2 regions of the Planococcus sp. BI3 genome follow, and region 1 is predicted to be linked to the other one. Evidence: riboswitches for the same ligand, from Rfam matches in the RefSeq annotation. Region 1 holds a riboswitch; the other holds the start of a gene.

What was found. A riboswitch is a leader RNA that binds a small molecule or an ion and turns the genes downstream of it on or off. The one in region 1 is predicted to bind cyclic di-GMP.
Region 2: another riboswitch for cyclic di-GMP. It lies ahead of flgB (flagellar basal body rod protein FlgB); the one in region 1 lies ahead of AC1MEO_RS13835 (amidase).

Annotation. Positions count from the first base shown of each region.
Region 1 covers NZ_CM155266.1:2,749,829-2,755,117, reverse strand. The annotation lists gene AC1MEO_RS13845 (glycosyltransferase family 2 protein) at 1-1,021, opposite strand, end outside; gene AC1MEO_RS13840 (hypothetical protein) at 1,018-2,064, opposite strand; gene AC1MEO_RS13835 (amidase) at 2,245-3,114, opposite strand; cyclic di-GMP riboswitch class I at 3,162-3,249, opposite strand; gene mgtE (magnesium transporter) at 3,375-4,733, shown strand; gene AC1MEO_RS13825 (DUF4395 domain-containing protein) at 4,890-5,289, shown strand, end outside.
Region 2 covers NZ_CM155266.1:2,462,305-2,467,593, forward strand. The annotation lists gene fliF (flagellar basal-body MS-ring/collar protein FliF) at 1-1,161, opposite strand, end outside; gene fliE (flagellar hook-basal body complex protein FliE) at 1,187-1,483, opposite strand; gene flgC (flagellar basal body rod protein FlgC) at 1,873-2,328, opposite strand; gene flgB (flagellar basal body rod protein FlgB) at 2,334-2,735, opposite strand; cyclic di-GMP riboswitch class I at 2,816-2,902, opposite strand; gene AC1MEO_RS12365 (flagellar hook-basal body protein) at 3,127-3,963, shown strand; gene AC1MEO_RS12370 (flagellar hook-basal body protein) at 3,979-4,821, shown strand; gene flgL (flagellar hook-associated protein FlgL) at 5,193-5,289, opposite strand, start outside.

The DNA of each region.
Region 1 (5,289 bases):
TCATCCCGCGATGCGTCCATAGCGTTTCTGCAAGGCCTCTTTGCCAACGGATGCGCTGTGCCCGCAAGGATGCCAGGGTGCTCGGGGCTTCTGTCCAGCAAACAGGATCTTGAATGTATTCGATCCGCTGTTTTGATTTTTCATCTTTGATGGAACGATGCAAGCGGACGATCAGTTCCATATCTTCACCAACCGTATCGGTTTTATAGCCGCCAACCTTGATGACGCGGTTTTTTTCGAAGACGCCGAATGCACCTGAAATGATCAACAGAATGTTGACACGGCTGAAGCCGAGGCGACCAATCAAAAATGCACGGAAGTACTCGATAATCTGCATAACTTCCATTGGTTTTTTAGGCAACGCCACCTGCTCGATGACACCGCGGTTAATTTTGCAGCCATTGGCAATCCTCACAGTTCCGCCTGTAGCTGTCACCATCCCGCTCGAATCGATAATCGGTTTCATTGTTTTCAGCAAAGCATCCTGTTCCAGAATTGAATCGCCGTCAATTGCCGCAAAGTATGGGTACCTTGAAAAATTGATTCCCGCATTCAGGGCATCCGCCTTACCGCCATTTTCTTTCTCGATTAAAAATAAATTCGGTTGCAGGGTTGAACGATAAGCCCGCTTGATTTCCCCTGTCTTAAAGTACGTTCGGATAGCCAGCTCAATCGGCTCCATCTCAAATTGAGACAGGACTTTTTCACTGGTTTTATCCGTAGAACCATCATTGACCACAATAATTTCATACTGAGGATAATTCAGGTTCAGCAGGGATCGGACCGTACTGATGACTCCAGCTTCTTCGTTATAGGCGGGAACCAGGATGGAAATGGGATAGGTATCTGTATTGATCGACATTTCCTCAATTTGTTCCTGGCGGTTTAATTTTTTCTCTTTGCTGATTTTCGGGCTGGCTACAAGGAAAAGGACCAAGTAAATCGCACCCGCGGCGAGCATATAAGCAATTATTCCCCAGGAAATAACTTCGATGACTAACGTAATTCCATTCCCACTCATATGCGGCTCCCTCCTTCCCTTGTCAGCATATGCTTGGCGATATCTCTGGCATAGGCATCCGCATGATCAGCCGCTACCTGTTCAAGTAATGTATTGCCGCCTTCAAAAACCTTTATATTCTCAGCACTCGCAAACCGAACCCACCAAATATTGTCCGACAGCAGATCGACCAATTTCTCTTTATGCTGTTCCAAACGGCAGGCGCCCGTCAATTTAGCCGCGTACATACGCTCTTCCCAGTATTTCGAGCCGAAGAACGCCGAAAGGATGGATGGATCTGTTATTTTCCGGTAATGGCACAGGCTGTTCATGGCCTTTAGCCGAACTTCCTTGCGCTCATCCCGTAATTTCTTTTCAACAAAAGGAAAGATCATGTCTATCTGATGTTCTCCGCTATAGGTAATAAAAGCATAAAGCATGTTCTCTGAAATATCTTCTTTCGATTGTATCCGTTCCAGTGTTGACTTTAACAGCTCTTCATCCAGTCGGTACAATAGTTCCTTAATCATTCCAAACGACAGATCCTTGTTTCTAATGGCTTTTTCCATTAACCGGGATTCCTGCAGCGTAGCGCAAACCCGTATGCATTGACGAAACTCTTCATCCCTCTTACTGATTTTCAAAAAATGCTGATAAACATCTTCTTTTAAAGAAAAAAGCCTGAAATCTTCTATAAAGTATAAGGCGTTGATACGCTCGGCCCATTGTCCTTTTTTCAAGGCACGGCGGTATTGTTCTGCTAGATGTTTTTCTGCCAGCAGATAAATTCTTGCCTTTTGTTCTGCCTGAAAATCTTCAGTTGAAAATTCATCGAGCATTTTTTCCATCACCTTAAATTGCCCTTTTCCTGCTGCAGGCAAAACAGGTTCAATAGGCTGTATGCCTTCAATATATTCTCGAAATTGCGGCTTCAAAGTTTCCAATTTTTCTTTAATATCATTTTCAGCGGCCAGGTTTTTCATTTTCCAACCAATCAGCATAACTAAAATCAGCAATTGAATCCCCAATAGACCTAAAACAACCCATATAAATATATCTATCATCAAGTAAATCTCCTTTTCCCAAAATGCATCTTTAACCAAGCGTTTAATAGTACCTAAATCTTCTAAAAAATTTATTTTACTGATAATTTATGGATATTGTAACACATTGGCTTTGTTTTAACTGTATGAAAAAACAGCAAAGTTCAGCCAAATCGGCCAACCTTGCTGTTTTTCATCCTTTTATGGAGCCATCATTTTCCAGCTGTCCACGTGATGGATTGCAATACCGCCAAACCCTTTTGTTTCGGCATAATGTGCGGATAATTTAGCCAACTCGACTTTCATAAAGGCTTCTCCTTCTTCAAAGAAAGAAATAGAATCACCTTCACTGGTTTGTCCGGTTTCAACACCCACTATTACTGTTTTTCCGTATTTTTCTCCATAGGCCACTTCATTTTTTACAAGCTCCGTAATCATGGCCGCTGAATCCCTGTATGCCATAAGTGTGACGCCGTGCGTATTGGCGATCACCCACTCGGCGAGTATGCCTTTGCCAAAAGTGTTTTTATAAGAGATTTCATCGAACCAGAAAGGCAGATCGGCTTCGAGCGGCAGATTTAATAGAGCTGTGCTGGATTTGGCTTTTACTAAGAGAGCTTGATAAGCTTTTACTGTCGCCGCTCGGTTGGTATTCCAGCCACTGTATAAATAAGGTTCTACATCCAGATGGACTCCGCCAAATCTTTGAGCCGGCGCCGCTCCTTTCTGATAAACAGACAGCCAAGACATCAACCGATCCTGCTTGGTAAAGCCTTTCGGCGCCACCCAGTCAGGTGCTCCATCCAACGCATAGATGGCTATTCCTGCAGCTCCCGCTCTTTCAATAAAACTCTGATAAATACTGGCCGGAATATCTGCATCAATCTGTACGTATACTTTGTTTACTTCTTTGCTTTCCAAAAAAGCGAGTGTGCCTTCTTCATCATTGTAGATCATCCACGGATTCCATAGCCAAGTGGCTTTGACATCCAATTCAGCAGCTTGAGCATCCAGTCCATTTTGCGTCAGCATAAACAACAACCACACACCTGCCATCATTATTTTTTTCATTTCCCCATTATCCTTCCGTTCTGATAGCCGTGACTCACAGAACGAGGCCAGGCAACCTGACAACCTTGCGTTTTCCAACGGTTAGGCTCATGGCTTTGCGCCCTTCCCTTTCGGTGAAGTTTGCCTTTTTCAGATTTTCATTATTATATGTCAAATAATTCAATTCGACCATCTTTTTTTTAACCCTTTTCAAAATGAAGATTTAAGGCAATAATCAACAATAGGATTCCTGTATTTCCTGCACAGAAGGAGTGAACTGCATGTCTATAGCATTGCTTGAAGACGAACTAACATTGGTTTTGATAAAAGCTTTAAAAGAAGGGAAAATAAATGAATTTCAGGAAATCCTGGAAGAACTTCAGCCATATGATATGGCCATCCAGTATCGGCACCTGCCGGACAAGCACCAAAATAAGTTCCTTCTTTATCTAAGCATCCGCCAGTTGACGGAATTGATGCAGGAACTTTCTAAAAATGAACAAATTGATATTCTTCATAAATTGGGGCTGGAAAAATCTTCAAAGGTCCTTGACCGCATGGACAATGACGATTTGGCCTTACTATTGGCCGATCTGGAGCCGGAACGCATTGAAGAGCTGCTGTCGCAGATTAATCAGGACGACTCCCGATTTGTTAAAAGTACGATGACCTATCCTCCCGAAACCGCGGGTCGACTGATGAATAACCGGTATGTGTGGATCCCGCGCCATTACACGATCCGTGAAGCGGTTGATAAGATAAAGCTTTTTGCCGATTTAGCGGAATACCTCAACTATCTGTATGTCGTAGACGAGGATAAAAAGCTGGTCGGCGTCGTTTCCTATAAAGATCTGATCCTTGGAAATCTTGACGATAAAATTGAAGAGGTCATGTACAATCGCGTCGTCAAAGCCGATGTACTGACCGACCAGGAAGATGCTGCTCAATTGATCAGCCGTTATGATTTTGTCACGCTTCCGATTGTCGATAAAGACGATAAACTTGTTGGCGTAATCACTGTCGATGATGTGATCGACGTCGTCATGCAGGAAGCAAATGAAGATATTGAAAAATTATCGGCTTCCGGAAAATCAATCGACTTTAACACCCCCGCTGTGATCGCGGCCTATCGCCGCCTGCCCTGGCTGATTCTTCTGCTGTTCATCGGTTTGTTTTCAGGCGGCATCATCAGCCGCTTTGAAGAAACCCTTCAGACGGTTGTCGCTTTAACCTTCTTTATGCCGATGATTGCCGGCATGACAGGGAATACCGGAACACAGTCACTGTCTGTAGTAGTCCGTGGGTTGGCTTCACAAAAGCTGGATTCCAAACAGACCATCAAGTTGATCATCAGGGAATTATGGGTCGGCATCATTATTGGCGTCATCTGTTCTGTTCTTATATTGCTGATTGCCTATGTGTGGCAAGGTAATTTCGTGTTAGGAATTGTTGTCGGCGGTTCCTTGTTGATGACCTTGATCATCGGAACTTTAGCCGGAACCATCATTCCACTGGTCTTATATCGATTCAATATAGATCCAGCTGTGGCTTCGGGCCCTTTAATTACGACAATCAATGATATCTTGTCCCTGCTGATTTATTTTGGCATGGCTACCTTGTTCATCTCCCAGTTGATGTAGAAAACCAAGTGAACTTCCTATGAGAGCTGGCACACGGAATATCGATATGGACAGATTATGGGCTGGACTTAAATAAACTTACTCTTTTTAGAGCAATCCCCTTTATTCCAAGTAAGTTACTCGGTATAATAAGTGGTAATCTTAGGAGGCGAGTCCATGACTATTCCAAAACCCCTTGTCCAGATCAATCAGGCTTTTATTGTCGTTACCGCAGCAGCGGCACTTTTGCTCCATCCAGCCATTCTGCTGGTGCCGTTTGCTGTTGGAGTTTATACATTGGCAACAAAGAAAAACCCGGTGATTCAATCCAGCCGCCGCTTTTTGGCCAAGCCGATGGCGAGCTACCAGCAGGAAGACAAAGACCAGCAGCTTTTCAATCAATGGATCGCGACAATCTGCTTGGGGCTGTCGCTTGTTTTCTTCTCTGTCGGCATGCAACTGGCAGGCTTCGCCTTCAGCATCATGGTCATTATCGCAGCAGGAGCCGCACTCATGGGCTATTGCATCGGCTGCACCATCCGTTACCGTTACATGATGTGGAAACACAACCGAACAG
Region 2 (5,289 bases), 290 kb from region 1:
TGTTAAGCTTTCTGGATTTTCAGGGACGGGTGGTTCCACTCCTACATTGATCGTGATGTCGTCAATGACATATGGGCTCATTTCAATTTGCCGGTTGATCCGGTTGACTTCGCTATTGATCCGTTCTTCCGTGCGCTCAGATTCACTGTTGCCGGCGCCGTCCGCACCTGGATAATTGGCGACTTCTGTCTCACCAGTTCCTGCTGGATCTTCAACAACCACGCCTTCACTTGAATACGTTTCGATGATTCGTTCCACACTGATATCCAAGCCCTCATTGTTCTCGACATCGACGGGTTCAACCAGTTGTTCTTCCCGTTTTTCTTTCGTGAAATCGATATTCGTCATAACAGAAACGACCACTTTGTCCTGTCCCAACAATAAGCCGAGCATCTGCTGCAACTCGCGCTGGATATCCTGTTCGATGCCTTTTTGGATTTCACGATGCTGCTGATAAACCGACAGATTGGTATCTGCCTGGTTGGCATCCTGCACTTCAAACACCTGGCCATTCTGATCCATGATAACAATTTGCTCAGCCGGCAAACTCGGAACCGATTTGCTGATCAGGTGGTACAAACCATTAATCTGCTTTTGGTCCAATTGAAATGTCGGATCGCCTTTAATAACGATGGAAGCTGTAGATGTCTGTTCTTCATCGGTAATCCAAACATTTTCCTTCGGCAGCGTAATCATGACATTCGCTTCCGTGACTCCATCAATCTGCTCAATCAAATACGCCAGCTCATTTTGCATGGCATCCCGTTCCACCACATCAAAATGGCGGTCCGTCATCCCGAGGCCCATGTTTTCACTGAATATGCCGTAATTCACATTGCCATTTTTCGGAATGCCTTCCGCTGCCAAACTGACTTTTAAATTAGCCAGATGCTCTTCGGGCACACTGATCGTTTTGCCGTCGGCCGATACTTCTACCGGAATGGCCTGTTCTTCGATAGCTGTTTTGATTTCGCCCGCTTCCGCTGCCGTCAAATTCGAATACAGCACTGAAAAATCAGAGCGGCTGCTAAGAAAAACAAAGATAAGCAAAATAAGAAATGTGAGGAAAAAAGAGCCGATTAAAGACCATTTCGTTACAGGAGAAAAACTGCCCCATGACTCACTCAATTTCGTTTTATATGTCAAAAACTTCTCTTTCATCTAGTCATCATCCCGCCAGTTCGCCTCATACTTGCATTCTCATTACTTCTTGATAGGCCTCAACAACCTTATTGCGGACCTGCATCGTCATCTGCAGCGATAAGCTGGCTTTTTGCGAAGCGATCATCACTTCATGGACATCCTGAACTTCTCCTGTCACCAATTGATTGGTCAATTTATCTGATTCGTTCTGTGCTTTGCTCACTTCTTTTAACGCGTCTTTAAAGATTTCTCCAAACCCTTCCACTTTGTTTTCGGGTTTCACGTTATTGAACAATTGATTTTGGATGAAAGGCGTCTGAATCTGGCTTATTTTTTCCATGGTGCCTCCTTATTTATCTATAGTAGGTTGGTCTTAATGGTTCACCGTTGATATTCCGCAAAACAGCTCCGCTTTCCTACGGGCTTGCGCCGAACTAACTCGGGCTCCTGGCCCGAGTGGATTTCGACACTTCGCTATCCCGCGGGAGTCTCCGCTGTTTTGCTCCATATCCTAATAGGTGAAAATATATAATGAGATAGGTTCTTTCATATGAATCTTAGAAGAAATAGTGGAAGGCGGCTGTTCTCAGTAAGTCAGTTGCAATAACACTGCTCCTGCATCGCTGCGCTAGCTTTGTCGCAAAGACACCGTCCGAAATTCCTTCGGCCAATGCCTTGTCCGACTAGAGCGATTTCTTCACTCATTACCTCTTAATAATCAATACTAATTTACTTCCCAATCTCCAAAGCTTTCATAAACATGCTTTTCGAAGCATTCAACGCCGTGACGTTGGCTTCGTAGGAGCGGGTTGCGGACATCAAATCCACCATTTCTTTCAATGGATCGACATTGGATGAACGGACATAGCCGTCTTCTCCAGCATCCGGATGTTCGGGATCATAGCTCATTGTAAAAGGTGTCTGGTCTTCTCCGATTTCTGAGACTTTAACACCCGACACCGTAGCATTCCCTCTATTGATGGCCGATTGCAATTGGTTGGCAAAAGGCGATTCGCCGCTTTGCGAAAGTTCCACTGTTTTGCGCCGGTAAGGCATCCATTCTCCATCCACCAGTTCGGCGCGGTTGGTGTTGGCGTTGGCGATATTGGCAGATACGACGTCCATGCGGAGGCGATTGGCAGTCAGTCCTGAAGAACTGATATTAAATCCACTGAATAAGCTCATTTGTTCTATCTCCCTCCATTAATAACGGAGCTGAGGCTGTTGAGTTTGCCATTGACCCGTTCGGTGACGGCGTTATACCATAATTGATTTTTTGCCAGCTCGGCCATTTCTACATCCATGTCCACATTATTGCCGTTGTTAGTGTATTTAGTGGAGCTGTTTGTTAAAACTTCAGTTTTAGTCTTTGAAAATTCGTTGCTGAACGACAGATGGCGATCATCTGTCTTGTAGCTGGAAAGACTTTGTTTGTTCATTGCTGTATCCAATGCCGCTTGAAAATCGACTTTTTTGCTTTTGTAATTGGCGGTATCCACATTGGCGATATTCGCCGAATGAACACGTTGCTTTAATGTTGAAGCTGATAAAGCCTGTTCCATTGTTTCAAGAGATTTAGGAAATATATTCATCAAAAAACTCCTTTTTGTCCAGATAATCGGTACATAAAAATCCACCTTGAAAAAGGTGGATTTTTATCAAATCTACCATTTTTGGTAACCCGGCTGCCTTGTACACTGTGTATTTAGGCCCGTGGCTTTGCGTCTCTATCTTTCGGATAAATTTGCTATTTTCACAATGATATTCCCATATTTTATTTTCCAAAATCGTTATTTTGTACTATTTTGAAAAGATATTAACAAAGTGATACTATCATATTTCTATATTTTTGTATATTTTTCTTTTTAAATCTTTTTTATCATATTTTTTCCATATTAATATAAAAAGCTCTATTTTTTTTGAATAGATAATGTTATGCTACCCGATAACTACCATTGAGCTACTGAGAAGGAGAAAAAGCCTATGTTTCGTGGATTATACACTGCTACATCAGGGATGATGGCTACTAATAGACAACAACAAATATTGACAAATAACCTTTCAAATGCCAATACTCCTGGCTTTAAAGAAGACCAGGCCGTTTTACGCGCTTTTCCTGAGCAGTTGATCAAAGCGATTGAGAACGGTAAAAAAGGTACAATAGTCCCGCATAATATCGGCACTTTAACTACAGGCGTCTATACGCAAGAAGGGATCCCTTCATTTCTCCAAGGTCCCCTAAAGGAAACTGGAAATTTGACCGATATGGTGCTATTGGATGAATTGCTGCCAACCAATCCGGAAACACAAAAAAAAGGTACGTTGGTATTCGCAGCAGCAGCTGAAAATGATGAAGTGCGCTACACAAAAAATGGAACGTTCGCTGTCAATGCTGAAGGTGTCCTGACGACCAGCGAAGGCTTTCCTGTCTTGGATGAAAATCAGCAACCCATCCAAGTCGGTTCAACCGATTTTACTGTACAGGACAATGGCCAAATCATCTTAGCTGATGGGACACAAGGAAGCCGTCTTTGGATTGGCCATACCGAAAACCCGGAACAATTTGTAAAAGAAGGACAGAATCTTTTGCGATGGGCCGGGAATCCGGAAGAAACCCCTCAATTCATCGATACCGTAGCATTATTGAATACTACAGACAGTTTCATAAAGCAGGGGTTCATTGAACAATCGAATGTTGATTTGACCAAGACCATGACAGATATGATGACGACCTACCGAGGCTTCGAATCAAACCAAAAAGTGATTCAGGCCTATGACCGCAGCATGGAAAAAGCCGTCAATGAAATCGGACGCGTGTAAGGAGGAAGTGTACAGTTGAATATCCAGATGAACACAGCCAGCAACACCATGGGTGAACTGCAAAAAAAAATCGACTCGATCGCCAATAACATAGCCAATGTAAACACCAATGGCTATAAACGCCAGGAAGCCAGTTTTTCGGATGCCTTGGTGCAATCGATTGAAAAACAGGTCGGTCCGCAAAATGAAATCGGGCGAATTACGCCGTACGGTTTACGCATCGGCACTGGAGCGATCCTTTCACAGACAGCCACCCGCAATGAACAAGGTGCGGTCCGGCAAACAGACCGGCCGCTCGATTTTATGATCCAAGGCGAATCGGCTTACTTCCGTGTTGCATCTGAAGGCAACACATTTTACACAAAAGATGGATCTTTTCAGGTGCAGCCGGTTTTGAATTCAAACCAAGTGAGCTTGGTTACAGCTAACGGCGATGCAGTTCTCGGAGCTGATAACCAGCCCATTGTCTTTGACAATGACTACGACAGCATTCAATTAACTGGAAACGGAACCTTGGAAATCTCCTATAAAGATCCCGCTAAACAAGCAGCTGAAATCCCACTCGGCATCGCCCAGATAAACCGGCCGAATTCACTTGAAAAAATAGGCGACAATCTTTTGCGCCTGACCGGCACCGAAGCTGAACAACTCGCCAACGGCAATTTAGAGCTGATCGATCTGTCCCAGCAAAATGACGGCTCCATCACCATAAAGCAAGGCGCGCTTGAAGCATCCAATGTCGAACTGGCAGATGAGATGACCGAATTGATTGCAACACAGCGCTTGTTTCAATCACAAGGAAGAGCCATTTCCTACGCAGACGACATGATGGGCTTGGTCAACACGATTAAAGGATAATACAAAAAAGCAGGCACCCCGCGGGGTGCCTGCTTTTTTTATTCAAAGGAAATTTGTTTGTGATATTCCGCAAAACAACTCCGCTTTCGGCCCCGTAGGATGCGGGGCATGCAGTTGGCGCGACAGGACGTCGCGGTGCCAACTGCCAAGGGTTCGCGGGAGTCTCCGCTGTTTTGCTCCATATCCTAGTAATTAAGTTATAAATTAATCATTTTATTCATTAAAGTAGTATGACTCTTAGAAGAATGAGTGGAAGGCGGCGACTCCTGGGGGAACAGCGCGAGCTGAAGACCCTGGACTGAGCGCAGCGAGGGAAGCGGCTGAAGCCGTGCCCCCGGAAAGCGTCCGCCTGGAGCGATTTCTTCAATCTCTTATCTCAAAAAGTCCATCAAACTCGGCTGGATTATTTTTGATGATGCAGCGAGGCTCGCCTGGTAGACACTTTCTTCGCTGGTCAATTTGATGATC